Regions from separate parts of the Tepidamorphus gemmatus genome, predicted to be linked through region 3. Evidence: predicted binding sites of a transcription regulator. Region 3 holds the regulator's gene; each other region holds the start of a gene.

Evidence for each region. The regulator LexA, encoded in region 3, represses DNA repair genes until DNA is damaged. The targets are predictions, from matches to a motif close to TGTTCNNNNTGTGTTCNG.
Region 1: EDC22_RS06725 (YifB family Mg chelatase-like AAA ATPase) is a predicted target of LexA. The motif match lies at 3,227-3,244, and genes of this name have one in related genera.
Region 2: EDC22_RS05990 (adenosylcobalamin-dependent ribonucleoside-diphosphate reductase) is a predicted target of LexA. The motif match lies at 3,909-3,926, and genes of this name have one in related genera.

What each region holds. Positions count from the first base shown of each region.
Region 1 is NZ_SMAK01000003.1:272,774-280,146, reverse strand. It holds gene EDC22_RS06730 (PAS domain-containing hybrid sensor histidine kinase/response regulator) at 1-1,465, opposite strand, end outside; gene EDC22_RS06725 (YifB family Mg chelatase-like AAA ATPase) at 1,599-3,131, opposite strand; gene EDC22_RS06720 (ion channel) at 3,294-3,734, opposite strand; gene EDC22_RS06715 (HdeD family acid-resistance protein) at 3,753-4,343, opposite strand; gene gshB (glutathione synthase) at 4,596-5,549, opposite strand; gene EDC22_RS06705 (YraN family protein) at 5,563-5,901, opposite strand; gene rsmI (16S rRNA (cytidine(1402)-2'-O)-methyltransferase) at 5,939-6,880, opposite strand; gene EDC22_RS06695 (penicillin-binding protein activator) at 7,108-7,373, shown strand, end outside.
Region 2 is NZ_SMAK01000003.1:130,916-138,288, forward strand. It holds gene EDC22_RS05980 (DsbE family thiol:disulfide interchange protein) at 1-205, shown strand, start outside; gene EDC22_RS05985 (endonuclease/exonuclease/phosphatase family protein) at 454-1,425, opposite strand; gene EDC22_RS05990 (adenosylcobalamin-dependent ribonucleoside-diphosphate reductase) at 1,442-3,829, opposite strand; gene EDC22_RS05995 (VOC family protein) at 3,956-4,330, opposite strand; gene EDC22_RS06000 (DUF1127 domain-containing protein) at 4,360-4,632, opposite strand; gene EDC22_RS06005 (helix-turn-helix transcriptional regulator) at 4,817-5,542, shown strand; gene EDC22_RS06010 (lysophospholipid acyltransferase family protein) at 5,511-6,326, opposite strand; gene EDC22_RS06015 (YdcF family protein) at 6,387-7,112, opposite strand; gene EDC22_RS06020 (cell division protein FtsX) at 7,190-7,373, opposite strand, start outside.
Region 3 is NZ_SMAK01000002.1:284,895-292,267, reverse strand. It holds gene EDC22_RS04245 (ComEC/Rec2 family competence protein) at 82-2,409, shown strand; gene lexA (transcriptional repressor LexA) at 2,393-3,118, opposite strand; gene EDC22_RS04235 (transmembrane 220 family protein) at 3,229-3,576, opposite strand; gene EDC22_RS04230 (3-dehydroquinate synthase) at 3,711-4,907, shown strand; gene eboE (metabolite traffic protein EboE) at 4,907-6,118, shown strand; gene EDC22_RS04220 (UbiA family prenyltransferase) at 6,115-6,981, shown strand; gene EDC22_RS04215 (alkaline phosphatase family protein) at 7,141-7,373, opposite strand, start outside.

The sequences.
Region 1 (7,373 bases), on a different contig from region 3:
CCTCGAGCAGCCGGCGGCGTCTCGCCGGCTGCGGACCACCTGCAGGGGCAAGGGGCAGGGCGACCCGGAACACACTGCCGCGGCCGGGGCGGGACGACACCGTGATGTCGCCGCCCATCGCCGTCACCAGCCGCCGGCAGATGGCAAGCCCGAGGCCGGTGCCACCGTGCCGACGCGATGGCCCGCCCTCGGCCTGCTCGAACTCCTCGAAGATGCGGTCGACCGCTTCGGCCGGCACGCCGATTCCCGTGTCGCGGACCGCGATCGCGACGCCCTGTCGGCCGGGCAGCGGGCGGACCTCGATGGAGACGCCGCCGCGGTCGGTGAACTTCACGGCGTTGCCGGCGAGGTTGAGCAGCACCTGGCGGACCCGGTCGGCGTCGCCGACGAGTGCCGGCCCGACATCGGCGGACACGAAGACGCACAGTTCCAGGCCCTTCTCCTCGGCACGCGGCTGCAGCAGCTCGGCGACGTCCTCGATGAGCGGGGCGACGGCAAAGGGTTCCGACGCGAGCTCGATGCGGCCCGCCTCGATGCGGGAGAAGTCGAGGATCTCGTCGATCATGCCGAGCAGGCTTGCCGCCGAGGTGCGCACCGCGCGGGCATAGGTCGCCTGCTCGGGCGTCAACCCGGTGTCGAGCAGCAGGTCGGCCATGCCGATGACGCCGTTCATCGGCGTGCGGATCTCGTGGCTGAGCGCCGCGAGGAAGCGTGACTTGGCGCGGTTGCCGGCTTCCGCCGCGTCGCGGGCACGCCGCAACGCCGCCTCGGCTTCCTTGCGTGCGGTCACGTCGCGGCCGATGCTCTGCACGGCAACGAGGCGCCCGGCATCGTCGCGCACCGGGACGTCCTGCCAGTGGATCCAGCGGATGCCGTCGGCGGTGCGGTAGCGCGCCTCGAAGGCAGCGACGGGGGTGCCGATCGGCCCCGGCCGGTTGGGCTCGTCGAGCGGATGCGGCATCGCGCGGGTGCCGAGGACGATGGCGCGGTCGAAGCCGAACAGCGCGCAGAAGCGGTCATTGACGTGGATCAGGCGGCCTTCGCGGTCGCGACGGACGATGATCGCGCCCTGCGCGTCGAGCAGATCGCGATGGTGTCGCAGGTCCTCGGACAGTTCCCAGATGCGATCCTGTGCGTCCTCGAGGCGGCCGCCAAGATGGGCGGCGGTCGCGGCGAGGGCGCGCGTCCGGCGCATGGCCAGAAGGAGCAGCCCGGCCATCAGCGGAACGGTCGCGATCAGCGCGGCCAGCGACCAGGACTGCAGCTCGGCCAGCGCCGTTTGCCAGGCGGACGGCGCTGCAGCGGCGACCGCCGCCCCCGCAAGCCAGACAACCGTCGCCGCCAGGCCAATCGCGACGAGGACCGCACCCGGGTCGATGCGTCGACCCGCAAATGCCCGAGGCTGACGGAGCGACGGGTCCGGGCGTGACGGGTCCCGGCAGGACTCGGCTCGGCGGGGCGGCATCGGCGGTCGACAGGTCCCGGGCTTGGCGCATCATCCCGACGCGCGATCGGTCGACCGCTACACGATCGCGATTAAGATCGCGTTGCCCGCCGGGGACGGCAGGTCGGGACGGGACGGCGCGCCGGACCGCCGATCACGCCGCGGCCAGAACCGTCGAGCCGGCCACACGCATGCCGATCGCCTCGGCAATGTGGAGCCGGCCGACCGAGGGGCTCGCCTCGAGATCGGCCAGGGTACGCGCCACCCGCAGCACACGGTGAAAGCCGCGCGCCGACAGCTTCAATGCCTCCGCGGCATCGCGCAGCAACGCCAGGCCGGCGGCATCGGGACGGGCGATCTCCTCGAGTAGACGGGCGGGGCAGGCGGCGTTGGTGCGCACGCCATCAAGGCCGAGCGCGGCATAACGGTCGCCCTGCACGGCACGGGCGGCCGCGACCCTCGCCGCCGCCTCGGCGCTGCCTTCGGGCGGCGGCGGCAGGATCAGGTCGCTCGCGCTGATCGCCGGCACCTCGAGCCGGATGTCGATGCGGTCGAGCAGCGGCCCGGAGACCCGTGCCTGGTAGTCGGCCGCACAGCGCTGGCCGCGCCGACAGGCATGACCCGGTTCGCCGGCCATGCCGCAACGGCAGGGATTCATCGCCGCGACCAGCTGGAAACGGGCCGGATAGGTGACCCGGTGCATGGCGCGAGCGATCACCGCCTCGCCGGCCTCGAGCGGTTCGCGCAAGGCATCCAGCGCCTGCGGCGCGAATTCGGGCAGTTCGTCGAGGAACAGCACGCCGTTGTGGGCGAGCGAGACCTCGCCCGGCCGTGCGCGCGTGCCGCCACCGACCAGCGCGGCCATCGAGGCGGAATGGTGCGGCGCTCGGAACGGCCGCTCTGCCGAGAGCCGTCCTCCGGCGAGCGTTCCGGCGATCGACTGGACCATCGAAACCTCGAGGAGTTCGGCCGGCGACAGTGGCGGCAGGATCGACGGCAGCCGCTGGGCGAGCATCGACTTGCCGGCGCCGGGCGGACCGACGAACAGCAGGTTGTGGCCGCCGGCCGCGGCGATCTCCAGGGCGCGCTTGGCGGTCTCCTGTCCCCGGATGTCGGAGAGATCGAGCCGGGCCGCCGCCGGCTCGCGCACCGCCGGCCGCGGCCGGGCGAGCAGCTGCGTGCCCTTGAAATGGTTGGCGACCTGGATCAGGTCGGCAGGCGCCACGATGTCCATGTCCGGGCTCGCCCAGGCCGCCTCCGGACCGCACTCGGCCGGACAGATCAGCCCCAGTCCCATGCCGTTGGCGCCGATCGCCGCCGGCAGCACGCCGCTGACGGGCGTGATCCGGCCGTCGAGCGCCAGTTCGCCGAGCACGCACCAGCCGGAAAGCGCATCGGCCGGCAGCGCGCCGATTGCCGCCATCAGCCCGACCGCGATCGGCAGATCGAAGTGGCTGCCCTCCTTGGGCAGGTCGGCCGGCGCGAGATTGACGGTGATGCGCCGGGGCGGCAGCGCCAGGCCGACCGCGGCCAGCGCCGCGCGGACCCGCTCGCGGCTTTCGGCCACCGCCTTGTCCGGCAGGCCGACGACCGCGAAGCCGGGAATGCCCGACGCCACCTGGCACTGAACGTCGACCCGGCGGGCCTCGATGCCGACGAAGGCGACCGTGGTGACGCGCGCGACCATCTCCGATTGCCCCCTTCCCCGCAGAAGGCTTCCGCCTCCTGCAGCCCTAGCGGTAGTCCGCAATCGGAAGTCTACGCCGGGCGGCTGCTGCACGCAAGAACATTGTGCGAACATAGCAGGCGCGATTCGAACCGTCGTCCGACCGCGCCGCCGCTGCCAGCCCTACTGATCCACCGCGATCCGTTCCAACTCGCGATAGGAGACCGACAGCACCTGGAACAGCACGGCGGTCGACCAGCCGAACAGCAGCACGCCGTTCATCGCCGTCATCGGCCCGATCAGGTTCCAGCGCGGTTCGGGCAGCACGTTGCCGTAGCCGAGCGTGGTGTAGTTGACGAAGGCAAAGGAGAAGCCGTTGGCGCCGGACGGCGTGACGCCCACCGCTGCATAGAGCATGGCCCAGGTCGCGATCTCAACGATGTGGGCGACCATCAGCACGGCGACGGCCGTCACCATGATCACCACCAGCCGCACCATCGCGCTGCGGTGGAACGACATCACCAGACGGGTGCGCAGTGCCCGCACCAGCGCAGACATCGCCGCCGCATGGACGGCGATGTTGAGCAGGCTGATACCCATCCCCAGGCCGAGTTCCACGAGCATGTCGGCCGGGGGGCCGGCTCACGCCGGCAGATCCTTCGCCGCCATGGCGGTCATGAACAGCGCAAGGCCGGCGAACAGCAGGTTGATGCCGACCAGCAGTCCCACCGCCCAGACGGCCGTACCCGGCCAGCCGGCCAGCAGCAGGACCGCCAGCGCGAGGTCGATGACACCCGAGATGATGATCCACACCCAGCTCGACGCCGCCGCCTTGCGGAACTCGAGACCGGCGATGATCTGGAAGATGCCCTCGATGACGAACATGGCGATCAGCACCATGGTCAGCGACAGCGCTCCGGCGAAGGGATCGGCGGCAAGAACAAGGCCGACGAGGATGGCGAGCACACCGGTCAAAACCGACCACCAGAAGCCGGGCGCCTGCCGGTGGCGGACGGTCGAGACCAGGCGGACGATGCCGCCGATGATGAACAGCCAGCCGACGAAGACGGCGGTCGTCAGGGTCGCGATCTGCGGCCAGAGCACGGCGAACAGGCCGAGGACAACCAGGACCACGCCCTCGATCATGAACAGCGTGCGGTTCTCCCGGATGGCCTCGCGGGCCCGCTCGGTCATCTCGGCAGCGGACGGCAGTGCGGCATTGCTGGATTGCATGACTGGCCTCCCCGATTCATGCCCTTGCAGGATCCCACCGCGCCACGGCTTCGTCCAGTGGGCGGTTCCGCCCGAAGGCATGACAGCCCGCCGGACGGCCGGCAGCCAGCGCCCTTCCCGGCGACGCGGACTTCGGTTCCCGGACAGGGCTGGCGACGATTCAAGGAGTGTAGGCTCAGGGAGACGGAGCGGATCATGAGGTCCGCGAGACGATGAAGCGCACCGGAGCCGGATGGACAAGCTTCCGGGAATTCACATCTGGCGTCCCGCCCGCTTCGCCTCGATCGAATCCCAGACGATCGCCGCGACGTCCGGACCGCCGAGGTTCTTCACCGCGCGCAGGCCGGTCGGGCAGGTCACGTTGATCTCGGTCAGATGCCCGTGGATGACATCGATGCCGACCAGCACGAAGCCGCGGCGACGCATTTCCGGCGCCAGTCGTTCGCAGATCTCCCGTTCGCGGGGTGTGAGGTCGGTCGCCTCAGCGGCGCCGCCGCGCACCATGTTGGATCTGAGATCGTCCTCGGCCGGCACGCGGTTCACCGCGCCCGCGAATTCGCCGTCGACCAGCAGGATCCGCTTGTCGCCATGCTTCACTTCGGGCAGGAAGCGCTGGACCACCCACGGCTCGCGGAAAGTGACCGCAAAGAGGTCGTAGAGCGAGCCGAAGTTGAGGTCGTGGCGTGCGATGCGGAACACTGCGCCGCCGCCATGGCCGTAGAGCGGCTTCATGACGATGTCGCCGAACTCGCGGCGGAACGCCTCGATCTCGCTCCTGTCGCGGGTGATCAGGGTCGGCGGCATCAGGTCGGGAAAGGTGGTGACGAGGATCTTCTCCGGCGCGTTGCGCACCCCGGCCGGATCGTTGACCACGAGCGTGTGCGGATGGATGCGCTCGAGCATGTGGGTCGCGGAGATGTAGGCCATGTCGAAGGGCGGATCCTGGCGCATCAGCACCACGTCCATCTCGGCGAGATCACGGCGTTCGGCGGGCCCCAGCGTGAAGTGGTCGCCGAGGACGTCGCGGACCTCGACGGGCGCCAGGGCGGCGCTGACCCGACCGTCGCGCATCGCCAGCCGGTCGGGTGTGTAGTAGTACAGGCGGTGGCCGCGCGCCTGCGCCTCCAGCATCAGCGCAAAGGTCGAATCGCCCTTGATCGAGATCGCTTCGATCGGGTCCATCTGGACCGCCACGTCGAGCGCCATTGCCGCCTCCTGTTCATCCGCGTCGGGTCGTATGCACCTGGTCGTCGGCAAATGCGCCCGTCAGCCGGCGCGGCCACGATCGCGGCGCCCAGGTCACTACGTCGAAGCGCATCGTGTATCGGGCATGCGCCGGGTGCTTCGCAAGCCACCAGCGCGCCGCCTCGACGATGCGTCGCCGGCCGCGCGGCAGCACCGCCTCGGCCGCAGCGGTCTGGTCAGCCCTCAGCTTGACCTCGACGAAGACCAGCACCGCCCCGCGCCGCACCACCAGGTCGATCTCTCCGCGCGGGGTGCGGAACCGGCGCGCCAGCGGCCGGAAGCCGAGGCAGACATACCACACGGCGGTCGCCATCTCGGCGACACGGCCGGCACGTTCTCGACGCCGCCGCTCACGCGTCATCGCCGCAGCCGCCGCCCGCAAGCGCCAATGCCCGCCGGTAGAGGTCGGCCCGCTTCAGCCCGGTCTCCGCCGCCAGCAGCGCGGCGGCCCGGCTGACACCGTGGGCGGCGACCAGCGCCGCGAGCCTGGCGTCGAGATCGCCGACCTCGGGACGGTCGGCAGCTTGCGGCGCCGCGCCGATCACCAGCACGATCTCGCCCTTCGGCGGGCTTGCGGCAAAGGCCGCCGCGAGATCGGCGAGCGTGCCGCGCACCACCGTCTCGAAGCGCTTGGTCAGTTCCCGGGCGAGCGCCGCCGGTCGGGCGCCGCCGAGCCCGGCGGCAAGATCGGCGAGCGCGGCCGCCGTGCGCTGCGGTGCCTCGAACACGACCAGCGTGCCGGGCAGCGCGGCGAGTTCGGCGATGCGGGCGCGGCGCGCCGCCGCCCTGGCCGGCAGGAACCCCTCGAACCAGAACCGGTCGGTCGGCAGCCCCGCCGTGACGAGGCCGGCCATCAGCGCCGATGGCCCGGGCACCGGGAACACCGGATGTCCGGCGGCGATCGCGGCGGCGACCAGCCGGAAGCCGGGATCGGAGACCAGCGGCGTTCCGGCGTCGGTCACCTGGGCGACGCGTCCGCCGGCGGCAAGGCGGGCGATGAGTTCCGGCCGGCGCGCCTCGGCATTGTGGTCGTGATAGGAAACCAGCCGCGTGCGGATGCCGTAGCGCTCGAGCAGCCGTCGGGTGACGCGGGTGTCCTCGCAGGCGATCACGTCTGCCTGGGCCAGCACCCTGAGCGCCCGCAAGGTGACGTCGGCGAGATTGCCGATCGGCGTGGCGACCACGTAGAGGCCGGGAGGGTCGGGACGGTCGCCGCTGAGCGCGGCCGCCACGGCGGCGAGGTCGGCCGCGGGCGGGGCGCTGTCCGGCCGGGTATCGGGGCGGCGGGCCAAGCTGTCTCCGGGGTGGCGGGTCGTACGCCTGTGAAACTAGCACGTCACGGGCCCGGTGTGCGCACCGGTTGCGCGGGCCGATGCATGCGGCACTGCCGGCGGCAAGGCGGGCGGGCTTTGCTTTCCATCGGTCGAGCCACTACCATACGCGGCCGAGGCAGAGCCCGCGCGCGCCTGACGGGGTGCAGCGGTTCGGGCAACCACACGACGAGGGACCTGTCGGCAACGTGCGTCACATTCTCGACTGGACAGCCATCGCGGCAACATCGGCCTGCCGCCGGTTGATCACGGCCACCGCAGTGGCCGGCGCGGCAATCATCCTGAGCGCCTGTGGCCAGGGTCTGGACTCCGGCCCCGGCACCGGTCCGGTCAGCGGCGATGCGCTCGGCACCGGAGCCAACCGCATCGCGCTGTTGCTGCCGTTGTCGGGACCGGGCGGCTCGGCGGATGTCGCCAAGGCCATGCAGAACGCCGCCGAACTGGCGCTGGCCGA
Region 2 (7,373 bases), on a different contig from region 3:
GTTCGACGCGGTCGGCGTCGATGCCAACGGCCGCGTCGGCATCGACTGGGGCGTCTATGGCGTGCCGGAGACCTTTGTCGTCGGCGGCGACGGCACGATCCTCTACAAGCACATCGGACAGATCACGCCGCAATCGCTCCGCGAGCGCCTGATCCCCGAGATCGAGAAGGCACTCGCGGCATCCGCGCCGCCGGCCGGATCCTGATCGGCCGCTGTCCAGGGCGTCGTGCCGCCGCAGCTTCGACGATCCAGCGTCCGCGCATCATCATCCGCCCCTGCGCCAGGTGTCACCGCGGTCGCCTCCGGTTTCATCCCGGACGGCCGACAGGCCAATCCGGGATCGGGAGGGCAGCACGGCCGGTCGTGTCCGCAGTCCGGCTGGCGGGCCTCACGCGTGGCCACCAGCCGGGGTGATGCAGTGGGCGCAGGACGGCAGGCAAGGCGTGCAGACCCTCATGGGAAACTGAACTCCGCAACGATCGGCGCGTGCAGCGATGCGGGCGAGCGCTCGATCCGCCGATAGGCGATCAGCTCGTCGTCGAGCATCTCGTTGTGGATCGCGACATGTGTCAGATGGCCGAGCAGTCCCCGGCTCGCCAGGATGTGGTCGAGCATCAGCGGGCGCCCGTGATGCAGCACCGTGAAGCGTCGATCCACCGGCAGCGACCGCGCCACCGGGGTCAGAACCCGCGTCGCCAGGGCTCCCGTGCCGGTATCGTCCTCGCCGGCACAGGCGAGCCGCAGCGCCGTGTCGTGGTCGTCGGCATTGAAGTCGCCGCACACTGCGATCAGCGCATCGGGTCGGGCGTCGAACACGCGCTCGACCGCGAGGCGCAGCTCCAGCGCCTGACCGGCCCGCTTGATCGCCGCCTCGAAGAAACCCTCCGCCCAGCCCGAAACCGTCTTCCAGCGAAACGGTCCCGTCTTCTGGCCGGGGATCGGTGCGGCGAGCGGGGCGCGCAGATGCAGGTTGAACAGCGCGAGCGGCCGCCCGTCCGGAAGGTCGAGGGTGAGGTGCTGGATCGGCCTGTCCCATGACAGGTCCTGCGGGACCTCCAGCGGCGGATCGGCGGTGGCGGGGCACCAGCGCGGCGGCGCGACCAGATCATGGCGGATGTCCTCGACCGCGCGCACCGGCAACCGGGTCAGCACCGCCAGGTTGTGGATGTCGGCCGGGCGTCGGCGGGTCGGTCCCGTGCCAAGAACGAGCCGATGGCCGGCATACCAGGTTCCCTCGATCAGCCGTTCGAGGGCCAATGCCCGGCGTTCGCCGCCTGCCTTGACCGTATTGACCTCCTGCAGGCAGACGACGTCGGCGCGAAGCCGCTCGAGCTGCGGCCGCAGCACGGCGAGGCGGCTCTCGAGATCCGGCGCGCCGGTACGCGCGCCGCCGAAATCCTCCAGATTGAAGGTCGCGATGCGCATGATCCCGGATGCCGCCTCACCCGCACCGGGAGTAACCGCAATCGAGGCAGGCAAGACAGCCCTCGCGGTGAACGAGGCTCGGATGGCCGCAGCGCGGGCACCTCGCCCCGACTTCCTCTGGCAACGCCGCCAGCGCGACCCGGCGCGGATCCGCTTCGCCCGGCGCTGCCTGCGCCGGAACGAGGAATCCGATGTCGATCATGTGCCGCTCGATCACCTCGGCGATCGCTGCCAGCAGGCTCGGCACGTAGCGGCCGTTCATCCAGTGTCCACCGCGCGGATCGAACACCTCCTTCAGCTCCTCGACCACGAAGGAGACGTCGCCGCCGCGCCGGAAGACCGCACTGATCAGCAGCGTCAGCGCCGCTGTCCAGGCGTAATGCTCGACATTGCGCGAGTTGATGAAGATCTCGAACGGGCGACGCCGCCCGTCGCGCTCGATGTCGTTGATGGTGATGTAGAACGCGTGCTCGGTGTCTGGCCAGCGCAGCTTGTAGGTATAGCCGGGCAGGATCGCGTCGCGCTGCAGCGGCTCGGCGAGGCGCACGACGGACGGGCCGTCGCGCGCCGCCGCCTCGCGCGGCGCCGGCGGGGCCGGCAGCGGCAGGTTCGGCTGCGGCGCGGCGACGGCGCCCTGAACCGGCGGCGATGCGGATCCCGGTGCGCCCGCCGCCTCGGCGCTCAGCACCGATCCGGTCACCTCGTTGGGCCGATAGGTGGTGCAGCCCTTCAGACCCAGCGCATAGGCACGCGCATAAACGTCCTTGAAGGCCTCGAACGAGATGTCGCGCGGCAGATTGATGGTCTTCGAGATCGACGCGTCGACGAAGGGCTGGAGGGCCGCCTGCATCCGCAGATGCGCCTCGGGATCCAGCGTCTGGGCTGTGACGAAGACATCGGGTGGTGGCGCCGCCGCGCCGCAGCGCGCCTGCCACAGGCGGTAGGCGTAGTCGCTGACCTCCTCCTCGCGACGGCTTCCGTCCGGCATCAGCACCTTGCGGCGGTAGGCGAGCGAAAAGATCGGCTCGATGCCGGACGAGACGTTGTCGGCAAACAGCGAAATCGTCCCGGTCGGCGCGATCGAGGTGAGGTGGCTGTTGCGCATGCCGTTCGCCGCGATCAGCGCCCGGACCTCGGCATCGAGCCGGCCGACCACCGGGCTGTTCATGAACCGGTCGCGGTCGAACAGCGGGAAGGCGCCCTTCTCGGCGGCAAGTTCCGCGCTCGCGCGGTAGGCGGCGTTCTGGATCGTCCGCATCCAGTCCCGGGCCACTGCTGCGGCCGCGTCGGATCCGTAGACGAGGCCGAGCATCGCCAACGCGTCAGCTAGTCCGGTGACGCCGAGGCCGAGGCGCCGCTTGGCCCGCGCTTCCGCCGCCTGGGCTTCCAGCGGGAAGTTCGACACGTCGATGACATTGTCGAGAAAGCGGACGGCGAGCATGCTCGCCGCGGCCAGCCGCCCGGCATCGAGCCGCGCCGCCGGTCCGAACGGATCGGACACCAGTCGCGCCAGATTGATCGAGCCGAGCAGACAGGCGCCGTAAGGCGGCAGCGGCTGCTCGCCGCACGGGTTCGTCGCATGGATCGTCTCGCAGTAGGCGAGATTGTTCTCGGCGTTGATGCGGTCGATGAACACCACGCCCGGCTCGGCGTAGTCGTAGGTCGCGCGCATGATCCGGTCCCACAGCGCGCGGGCGCGGATGGTGCGGTAGACGCGGCCCTCGAACACGAGGTCCCAGTCGGAGTCGGTCTCCACCGCCTTGATGAAGGCGTCGGTGACGAGCACCGACAGGTTGAACATCCGCAGCCGCGCCGGATCGGCCTTGGCCGCGATGAAGGCCTCGATGTCGGGATGGTCGCATCTGAGCGTGCCCATCATCGCACCGCGCCGCGACCCCGCCGACATGATGGTGCGGCACATGGCGTCCCAGACATCCATGAAGCTCACCGGACCGGAGGCATCCGCCCCGATCGACCGGACCGGCGCGCCTTTCGGCCTCAGCGTTGAGAAATCGTGACCGATGCCGCCGCCCTGCTGCATGGTCAGCGCCGCCTCGCGCAACTGGGTGAAGATGCCGTCGAGATCGTCGGGAATCGTCCCCATGACGAAGCAGTTGAACAGCGTCACCCGCCGTCCGCTGCCGGCGCCGGCGAGGATGCGTCCGGCAGGCAGGAAGACGCCGGACTCGAGCAGTTCGAGGAACCGCCCGGCCCATGTCGCGCGGGCGGTCTCGTCGGGTTCGGCGGCGGCGACCGCCTTCGCGACGCGGCGGAACGTATCGCCGACGCCGGCCTCCATCGGCGTGCCGTCCGCATCGCGCAGCCGATACTTCATGTCCCAGATCTCGGCGGCGATCGCGGACGGCGGTAGTCCCGCGCCGCCGCCGGAGTCAGCCTCGTTCATGGCCGATGCTCGCTGCTCGGTGCCGCCTCAAGGGCAGCTTTCGGCACTATCGCGCGGCGCACGGCTCCGGTCAATCGAATGTTCCCGATTTGTACCTTGCCGGCCCCTGCCGACGGTCTGCGGCGCTCAGGTCCCTCCGCAACAGGCCTCGAGCCGGTAGCCATCGGGATCGATGACGAATGCCGCGTAGTAGTCCGGTGCGTAGGCGGTCCGCAGCCCCGGAGCGCCGTTGTCACTGCCCCCGGCTTCGAGTGCCGCCGCATGAAAGGCATCGACCGCCCGCCGGTCCGGCGCATCGAAGCAGATGTGCAGTCCCGATGCGGGATCGGCCGGCACCGGCCGCGCGGTCGCAGCAATCCACAGTCGGACACGGTCGCGACCGTAGCCGAGAGAGGTGGCGTCGCCGCTCAGGCAGGCATAGCCGAGCGGCGCCAGCGCGGCATCGTAGAATCGCTTCGTCGCGATCAGATCGCGGACGCCCAGCGAGACGTGGTCGATCATCGTCGGTCTCCTCCTGGTGTGACGATCGGTCAGAGAATGTGGGCGCGGTCGCGGATCGGGAAGCGATGGCCGCGCTCGGGATCGGTGCGGCGGATATGGCCCTCGATCTGGCCGCGGCTGAGCCCGATGTCCTTGAGAAGGACGTCGTCGAGCGCCTGCAGGCGGTGGATCGTGACCCGCCGGCGATGCCAGCGGCGCAGTCCGCCAGCCACGGCGGAGACCGTCTGCAGAATCAGCCGGCCGGACATGGTCGGCCGAGCGTCGACGGTGAACGGAACGGGGGTGAACAGGAAGTTGAGCATGACCTTGAGCCTTCTTCGTGCGGATGATCCGCAGCCGGACCGCGCCACTGGCCGAGCGCCGGCTGTCGGCGCACTATGCGGGCGGCCCCTGACAGCCTTCTGTCAGCAGCCTCGACAGGCTCCTGACAGCGTGCTGTCAGGAGGGATGGTCCATGGTCAGCGAGGTTTCCGGAGAGCCGATCGCATGCGCCGCGCTGACCGACTGTTCGAGATCATCCAGATCCTGCGCCGCCGCCACGGGGCGACGCGCGCCCGCGATCTCGCCGAGGCGCTGGAAGTGTCAGACCGCACCGTCTACCGCGACATCCGGGATCTGATGGCGAGCGGGGTGCCGATCGAGGGCGAGGCGGGGATCGGCTATGTGCTCCGGGCCGGTTTCGACCTGCCGCCGCTGATGTTCACCGAGCAGGAGATCGAGGCGCTGGTGCTCGGCGCCCGCATCGTCGAATCGCTGTCGGATGCCGAGCTCGCGCGCGCCGCCTCCGACGTCATCGCCAAGGTCGAGGCGGTGATTCCCGACCGTCTGCGCGGCTACATGTCGAACACCGCGCTGCTCGCGCCGCCCGGCCAGTTCATGGAGCCCCTGCGCTTCGACCTCGCCGAACTGCGACGGGCGGTGCGGCAGCAGCTCAAGGTGCATTTCCGCTATACCGACATCATCGGCCAGGCGTCGGAGCGGTCCGTGCGGCCATTGTCGCTCGCCTATTTCGGCCCGGTCTGGCTGCTCGCCGCCTGGTGCGAGCTCAGGGCCGATTTCCGAACCTTCCGCCTCGACCGGATCGAGGACTTCCACGTCGAGCCGGAGCGCTTCCGCCACGAGCCGGGCAAGACGCTGACCGATTTCCTGCGCCGCGAACGGCCCTGGACACGCAGCGCGCTCAACCGGCCTGACGACGAGGAGGCGGGGTAGTAGGCGTGGCCGCGGCCACCATGCCCTCGAGCCTGGCGCGCGCCTCGTCCGGTATCGGTGGCGGGTTGGGGGCAGCGGCGGCCTCGCCGAGGAGACGGTCGCTGGCGGTCTCGATCGCCGTCTCGAGCCGCTCGCGGAACGCCTCGCGATCGAGGCCCGGCGGAATCGGCTCGAGGAACTCGACAAGAATCGTTCCGGGATAGCGCTGCCATTTGCGCCGCGGCCAGAAGAGGCCGGAATTGAGCGCCACCGGCAGGCAGGGAACCTGCATCGTCGCATAGAGCAGGCTCACTCCCTGCTTGTATTGCGGCGGGGCGCCGGGCGGCCGGCGCGTGCCTTCCGGGAAGATGACGATCTGGCGGCCGCGCGCGGCCTCCGCATGCGCCCGCCGCGCCATGTCCTTGAGCGCCGTCGCACCCCTGCCGCGGTCCACCGGGATCATCCGCATCTTGCGGCACCACCATCCGAACAGCGGGATCCAGGTGAGCTCCCGCTTCAGGATGAAGGCTGGATCGGAGAAGTAGGGTAGCAGCGCGAAGGTCTCGAACACCGACTGATGCTTGGCGGCAACCAGCAGCGGCATGCCTCGCCGGGGCAGCCCGCCCCGCACCTCGACCCGCACGCCGCCGATCACCTCGAGGAGCCAGGTCGAACAGCGCGCCCAGCCATGCACGCACCCGATCGTCCAGCGCCGCGGCAGCAGCAGCATCGGCGTGCAACCGATCATCCAGACGATGATGTTCAGGTAGAAGGCGATGTTGAAGAGTATCGACCTGACTGCCAATGCCGTCGCCCCTGCTCGCTGCCGCGGGTCTGCCACGCCGTGCCGGCAGGCCGGCTGCGGTCAGTCGCCGGCGTGGGCAGCGCTGCGCGTCATCCCGGAGATCGCGGTCGGCTCGCTGAACCGCAACCGTGCGATCGACATCAGATACTTCGTGAACTCCGCGAGGAGAAGCCGGGCGGTGTCCGGATCGTGCCACCAGTCCTCGGCGCGCATCCTTTCCGTTACCACGGCGTGGGGGATCAGGCGCGCTTCCGGCAACTCCCGCGCAATCTCGTTGAGACTGCGCGGCAGGTGGTAGCTCGAGGTGACGACGATCACCGAGCGGAAGCCGTTGCTGCGCACCCAGTCGCGCGTCTCCTTGGCGTTGCCGACGGTATTGAGTGCCGAGCGGCCGAGATCGACACAGCAGGAGAACAGGAACTCCGGAGCCAGCGTCAGGCTCGCCAGCGCCTCGCGGCTGGTGCTCGGATTGACGCCCGAAATCAGCAGCCGTCGCGCCCGGCCTTCGTTGAGCAGCGCCATGGCGTCGTTGATCCGGTCGGCGCCGCCGGTCAGCGCCACGATGGCATCGGCGTATTCCGTCGTCTCGGGCTTCTGGAACCGGCTGACCGTATCGACGAAATGCAGGAATCCGATGGCGAAGGCGATGCCGCCCGCGATGGCTGTCCCCGCCAGGCCGACGACGAGCATGCGCCATCGCGCACGGCGCTTCGGTGCCGGTCGCCGCACTGGCGTCTCGGTGTCCACGATTGCCCCCGGTGGCGCCTGGTCGCGTTCGATGTTCATCATGTCGGATCAACAGGATACTAGGGAATGAGGCGCGCTCGCGGCAAGCGCCGCGCGCCGCCGCCACGATTCTTCCGTCAGTCGAACACCCTGAGGAACCGGAACACGGTGATGCGCGAGGTCAGCGCCGTCAGCACCGCCACCAGCAGGACGGTCAGCACGACGCCGGCGAAGGTTGTCCAGCCGACGGAGACGGCGCCAAACAGCGCATCGAACTGGTCGCCGGCCGGCGTTGCCGCGAACTGGGCAGTGATCCAGCGC
Region 3 (7,373 bases):
GGCTGATGGCGTTAGGATGGCTTGGGCGCTGTCTATCACGTCCGCGGGCCCGTATTGAAGCGCGGACGGCGGGAACGCGGGATGAATCAGGTCGGCAGAGGCAGCGGACGCGCCCGGGCGGCGACAGCCGTGGGCGAGCCGTCCGGTCTGCGGTTGCCGGCGCTGCCGGTACTCGCGTGGTCTCCGCACTGGCTCGCCGAACGGCTCGATGCAGAACGGGAACGCCTGTTCCTGTGGGTCCCGGTACTGTTCGCCACCGGCATCGCCGCCTATTTCGGCCTGCCGCGCGAGCCGTCGCTGGTGGCAGTCTGGTTGCTTGCGGCGGGGCTCGGGATCGTCTGGTGGCGCGTCGCCCGTGCCGGTAACCTGGCGATCGGCTGGGGTGCTGCCTTCGCCGCATCGCTCGGGCTCGCCGTTGCCACCGCGCGAACGGCGATCGTCGCCGCCCCGGTCGTACCTGCCGGAGAGTGGCATGCAACGGTCGAAGGGCGGATCGAGGCTGTCGACCTCAACGAGGACGGCAGCGTCCGTCTCGCTGTCGCCCCGACAGCGATCGCAGCGCGGGGGCCGCCATTCGCCCCGCCCCGCCGCCTGTCGCTCTGGATGAGGTACAAGGACGTGGCACTGCGTCCGGGCGATCATGTCGCCTTCACAGCCATCCTCCTGCCGCCGCCCGACGCGGCCGTGCCAGGCGGCTTCGACTATGCCCGACAGGCCTTCTTCGAGGCAATCGGCGGCGTCGGATACCTGATAAGCCGTCCCAGACATGTCCCCGAATCTCGAGCGCCGGATATCCGCGCCCGGCTGTCGATCGCCGCATCTGCCCTGCGCGACGATCTGGCGGCCCGCATCATGGCGGCGGTACCGGGCAGGGCAGGGGCGATCGCCGCCGCGCTCGTCACCGGCAAGCGCGGCGCGATCCCCAAGGCCGACCAGGAGGCACTGAGGGTGTCCGGCCTGGCGCATATCCTCGCGATCTCCGGTCTGCACATGATGCTGGTCGTCGGCACCCTGTTCTGGAGCGTCCGGACCCTGCTGGCGATCTCGCCGTCGCTTGCCCTCAATCGACCGATCAAGAAGTGGGCGGCTGCCACCGCGTTCGTCGGCGGAGCGGCCTATCTGGTACTGTCCGGCGCCTCGATTGCGACGCAGCGTGCGTTTGTCATGGCGGCGGTCATGCTGCTGTCGGTGCTCATCGATCGGCCAGCGATCACACTGCGCAATGTCGCGCTGGCCGCGCTGCTGGTTCTCGTGATGACGCCGGAGGCATTGACCGGCGCGAGCTTCCAGATGTCCTTTGCCGCGACCGTGGCGCTGGTCGCGACCTATGAGACGGTCCGCCAGCATTGGCAATCCTCGGGCGATCCTGTCCACCCGGCGGTACGTTTTGTCGGGCGCGCCGTGTTCGGCCTCGCTCTGACCTCGCTCATCGCGGGACTGGCGACCGCGCCCTTCGGGGCCTTCCACTTCAACCGGGTGGCCGTCTACGGCCTGGCCGCCAACCTTGCCGCCATGCCGGTGGTCAGCCTGCTCGTCATGCCGATGGGGCTCGCGTCCTGCCTGCTCATGCCGTTCGGTCTCGAGACCTTCCCGCTGGCGGCAATGGGGTTCGGGATCGACATTGTTCTGGCCATCGCGCACGGCGTCGCCTCATGGCCGGGCGCCGTGCGCATGGTGCCGCAGATGCCGCTGGCCGCGCTCGGGCTGATGACCGTCGGCGGCCTGTGGCTGGCGCTCTGGCGGACCGGCTGGCGCCTGTGGGGGCTCCCCGCCCTCGCCCTTGGGGGCGCAATCGCGCTGCAGACGGCACCGCCCGACGTCTACATCAACCGCAGCGGCACCCTGGTCGCGCTGCGCACAGACACGGGCGAGCTGGCTTTCGTCCCCCGCCGAAGCACCGGCTACGAGGCCGAAAGCTGGCGTCGACATGCGGGGATCGACCCGACCCTGCAGGCGCGCGAAGTCCTCGAAGCGCCGGTCGGTGCCGCGGCGGAATCAGCATCGCCGAGCAGCACGGCAGCGCTGGCAACCGGCATGGCCGGTACGCTGACCGGCCCAGCCGCGGCCATCCAGTGCGATCCTATCGGCTGCATTGCTTCCCGGCCTGGCCTGACGCTGGCCCTGGTGCGCGATCCGGCCGCATTTTCCGAGGATTGCATCCGGGCCGATGTCGTGGTCAGCCCCTTCGTGCCGCCGGATAGCTGCGCGGCAACCGCGCTGGTCATCGGTCCGCAGCAACTGGCCGTCGGTGGCGCCACGATCATCCGCCGGTCCGGACCCGCGCTCCTCGTCTCTACCGCCGCCGAACGGGCCGGCATCCGCCCGTGGAGCCGCCGCACTACCGAGGCGGCTGACACGCGACGGATCACGCCGCGCAGCGGCAACGGGTCGGTCAATACTGGCGAATGAGGCCGACCAGTCGACCCTGGATGCGAACCCTGTCAGGACCGAAGATCCGCGTCTCATAGGCCGGATTGGCAGCCTCGAGCGCAATCGAAGCACCCTTGCGGCGCAGGCGCTTCAGTGTCGCCTCGTCATCGTCGATCAGCGCGACGACGATGTCTCCTGTATCGGCGGCGTCGGTGCGGCGGATGATGACCGTATCGCCGTCGAGAATACCCGCCTCGATCATCGAGTCGCCACGGACCTCCAGCGCGAAGTGCTCGCCGCGGGCGACCATTTCGGGAGGGACGTGGATCGTATGGCTCTGGGTCTGGATGGCCGAGATCGGAGTACCGGCTGCAATCCGACCCATCACGGGAATCTCGATGGCAACCGTCCGGTCCTCGGAAACAGCCTGCGGCTGCGGCAACGGGGCGGCCGCCGGCGGTTTGCCGAGACTTCCCTCGATGACGCTCGGCGCAAAGCCGCGCGTCCGCGCGCCCGCCAGCCCCGGCGCGACCGATTCGGGCATCCGGATGATCTCGAGCGCCCGCGCGCGATGCGGCAGCCTGCGGATGAAGCCCCGCTCCTCCAGCGCGGTAATGAGCCGGTGGATGCCGGATTTGGACTTCAAATCAAGGGCTTCCTTCATCTCATCGAAGGAGGGGGGTACGCCGGCCTCCTTCAGCCTCTCGTGAATGAACATGAGAAGCTCGTACTGCTTGCGCGTCAGCATCCTGGCCCTCCGTTCCCGCATCGCGGTGCCAGTCATGGTACGAAACGAGAACAACCATAGCTGTTCCCCTTGTGTTCGGCAACCCCAATCGACGCGAGGCTCGGAGCCTTTCAGCGTCGCAGAAGAGCAGGAATTGCGACGGCCAGCATGGTGACGGCGACGATCATCGCGCCCAATCCTTCGCGTGCCGCCTCATCCTGCCACCACACGTCGATCTTCCAGAAATGCTGGGTTTGTGGCCAGTAATGATAGACGCCGAGCAGCGCAAGAACCGTTACGGCCAGAACGACGGAGCGCAGAGCTCCGTGCTGCACGGCGTGCGGTCTCCCCGCCGCTATGCCGGCGAGTATGCCGGGAATGGCGTAGATCGGGATCCAGATCTCCGGATCCGGATCGTTGTATTGCAGGGCAGCAAACAGCAGCAGCATCAGACACAGCGCGCCATGGAGCACCCGCATCATTTTCCTCCCCTTGGACAAGGTGTCGGTTTAGCGGCAAGCATTGAGCGTTGTCCGGAATGAGACTACCGTGCCCGGGGGCTGGCAGAGAACCTTCTCGTCAAATGAAGGTGTGTTGAGGGAGCAGCGCGCAGATGGGCCGGGTTCGTGGGCGCGTTTCGCCGGCGACGGAGACCTACCGCCAGGAGTTCACCGTCTCCTACAGCTATCCCGTCGTGTTCACACGCCGGCTGTTCGATCCCGACAATACCGTGCTGCGCGATACATTGGCGCGGCTCGAGCCCGCCAAGCGCCATCGCTGCTTCGTCGTCATCGACGACGGCCTGGTCGAAACCATGCCGGAATTGCCTGGGCTGATCGAAGACTATGCCCGCGCGCATCGCGACAGCATCGACCTGGTAGCGCCGCCACATCCGGTTCCGGGCGGCGAACGCATAAAGGTCGATCTGCATTTCGTTGAAAGGATCCAGCAGCGGCTCTACGAGCATCACATCGACCGTCATTCCTATGTGATCGCCATCGGCGGCGGCGCGGTACTCGATGCGGTCGGCCTCGTCTCGTCGACGACCCATCGCGGCGTTCGTCACGTCCGCGTGCCGACGACGGTCCTCGCCCAGAATGACTCCGGAGTCGGCGTCAAGAACGGGGTCAACCTGAACGGGGTCAAGAACTTCGTCGGGACCTTCGCGCCGCCGTTCGCAGTCCTGAACGACCTCGATTTCGTGCTGATGCTGCCGGAGCGCGACAAGATCGCCGGCATGGCCGAGGCCGTGAAGGTCGCGCTTATCCGCGACCGCAGCTTCTTTGAATGGCTCGAGGCCAATGTCGACGAGCTGACCCTCTACTGGCCGGACGCGATGGCCTACATGATCCGCCGCTGCGCGGAGCTGCACATGATCCAGATCGCACGGGGCGGCGATCCTTTTGAGACCGGAAGCGTGCGGCCACTGGATTTCGGGCATTGGTCCGCGCATCGGCTGGAGGCCCTGACGCGGTATCATCTGCGCCATGGCGAGGCGGTGGCCATCGGGATCGCGCTCGATTCGCGGTATTCGGTGCTGGCCGGACTGCTTCCGGAGGGGGACGATATCCGCATCGCCTGTCTGCTCGAGACCCTGGGATTCCGCCTCTGGCATTCCGCGCTCGACACGCGCGACAGCGACGGCGAACGCTCGGTACTGCGGGGGCTGCGGGAGTTCCAGGAACATCTCGGCGGGGAGCTGACCGTGACGCTCCTCACCGCGATTGGCACCGGCCATGAAGTCCACGAGATGGATGCCGGCCTGATCGGCCGGGCGATCGACTGGCTGCGCGAGCGGGCTGGAGCCTGATGCGTCTGGGGCGGGAAGGCGAGTCGGGGCCGGATCTCGGGCATCTGACCTACTGCACGAACATCCATCCCGGCGAATCCTGGCCAGAGATGGCCGCTGCGCTGTCCGCGCATGTGCCGGCGATCAAGGGAGCGGTCTCGCCCGGGGCCCCGTTCGGACTCGGCCTGCGCATCGCCGCCGACGCGGCTGCGACGCTCGGGACTGCGGGCGCGCGCGCGGAACTCGCCGATCTCCTGGCAGAGACGGACACATATCTGTTCACCATCAACGGCTTTCCCTTCGGCGCCTTTCACGGCAAGCGCGTCAAGGAGAACGTCTACGCCCCTGACTGGTCGACCTCGGAACGGCTCGCCTATACCGACGGACTCGCCGATCTGCTCGCCGCGTTCCTGCCGGAGCATGTCGCGATGGGCTCGATCAGCACGGTGCCCGTTACGTTTCGCGGCTGGGCCGACGCGGCCCGTCTCGAGGCCGCAGTCGAGAACCTGATCAGCCACGCGGCACTGCTGATCGACATCGAGCGCGAACGCGGCCGGCATATCGCGCTGGCGCTTGAGCCCGAGCCCTGCTGCTATCTCGAGACCATCGAGGAGACCGTTCGCTTCTTCGAGGATCGGCTGTTCGTGCGATCTGCCCGCCGTCGTCTGGCGGATCGGGCCCGAATGTCGATGGCGGGCACGGAAGCTGCACTCAGGCGACATCTCGGCGTCTGCTACGACGTCTGCCATGCCGCCGTTGAATTCGAGGATGCGGCCGGCAGTCTGGCGCTGCTCGAGCGTGCGGGAATCACCATACCGAAGCTGCAACTGTCCTCCGCGCTGAGGATCGCCGCTATCGACGGCACGGCCGCCGCCGCGCTGAAGCCCTTCGAGGAACCGGTCTACCTGCACCAGGTCGTCGAACGGACGCCGGACGGTCTGACGCGCTATCTCGACCTGCCGGATGCCCTGGCCTCGGTGCACGGCGCCGAGGGTCGCGAATGGCGCGTCCATTTCCACGTGCCGGTGTTCCTCGCCGAACTCGAGGCCTTCTCGACGACGCAGGACTTCCTCGGACAGGTCATCGCCCGCCACCGCGATCGCCCTGTATCGCAGCATCTCGAGGTCGAAACCTACACATGGGACGTACTGCCGCCCGAATACCGGACGGTCGACGTCGGGGCGGCGATCGCACGGGAGCTCAACTGGGTGCTTGGCGAGCTGCGCGCATGAAGCTCTCCATCGCGCTGCGGCTTGGCCGCGTTTCCAACCTGCCGACGGTCTGGACCAACACGCTCGCCGCCTTGGTGCTCGCAGGTTCCCCTGCCGCGGGATGGACGACCCTGCTGCTGATACTCGCCGTTTCGCTTGCCTACATTGGCGGCATGTATCTGAACGATGCCTTCGACGCCGAGATCGACGCCCGCGAGCGACCCGAGCGGCCGATCCCCTCGGGTCTTGCCGAACGGCGCACCGTATTCGTCGCCGGCTACGCCATGCTCGCTGCCTGCATCATCCTGCTCGGCGCGATCGGCATCAAGGGCGGCACCGGTCTGGCGCCGGCGTTCGGTGGCGTTGTGCTCGCCGGTGCCATCGTCCTCTACGACATCAACCACAAGGGCAATCGCTTCGGCCCGTTGTTGATGGGACTGTGCCGCGCCCTGGTCTATGTCGCCGCAGGACTGGCCGTCACGCCGGTACTGCCGCCGCCGTTGTGGGCCGCTGCGCTCGCCATGCTGTGCTACGTCGCGGGCCTTACCTATACCGCCAAGCAGGAATCGCTCGGGCGGGTGGAGTCGATGTGGCCTCTGGCCGTGCTGGGCCTCCCTTGGGCGTACGGGCTGTGGCTGTCGATCGCGACCCCGATCACGATCGTGTTCCTGGCATTGCTGACGATCCTCATGGGCGTGACGCTGCGGCTGCTGTTCCGTCGTGGACCGGGCGAAGTCCCAAGAGCCGTCGTGACCCTGATCGCGGGAATCGCGCTTCTCGACGCCGTGTTCCTCGCCGCCGCCGGCGCAGTCGCAACCGCCATCGTCGCGGTCGTGCTGTTTGCGCTGACGCTGGTCGCTCAGCGCTACGTGCCGGGGACGTAGCGCAACGAGGCACGCCTTCACATCCGGTTATCCCGGACAGCCTTCGGACTGATCCGCAAGCGGGACGCCTGGCTGCTGAGTGCACGCATCCCCATCCCGGCTCTGCGGCTACGCCTCCGGCCGGATGATGCCGCACGGGGTACCATCCGGCGCCATGCGCTACTCGAACACGTGCGCCAGGACCAGCTCCTTGAAGTCGGTCGCAGCCACCGCCCCGTCTGGCATCAGATCGGTGCGCGGCGAGATGACCAGCGGCCCATCGGCAGGATCGTCGGTGAGGCGGCCGTGCGACCCCTTCACCAGCCGGGTGTCCTTGAGCGAGATCACATCCATCAGGCTGCGCATCCCGATCATGCGTTTGGCCAACCGCCAACCGACGGCAAGCTTCGGGA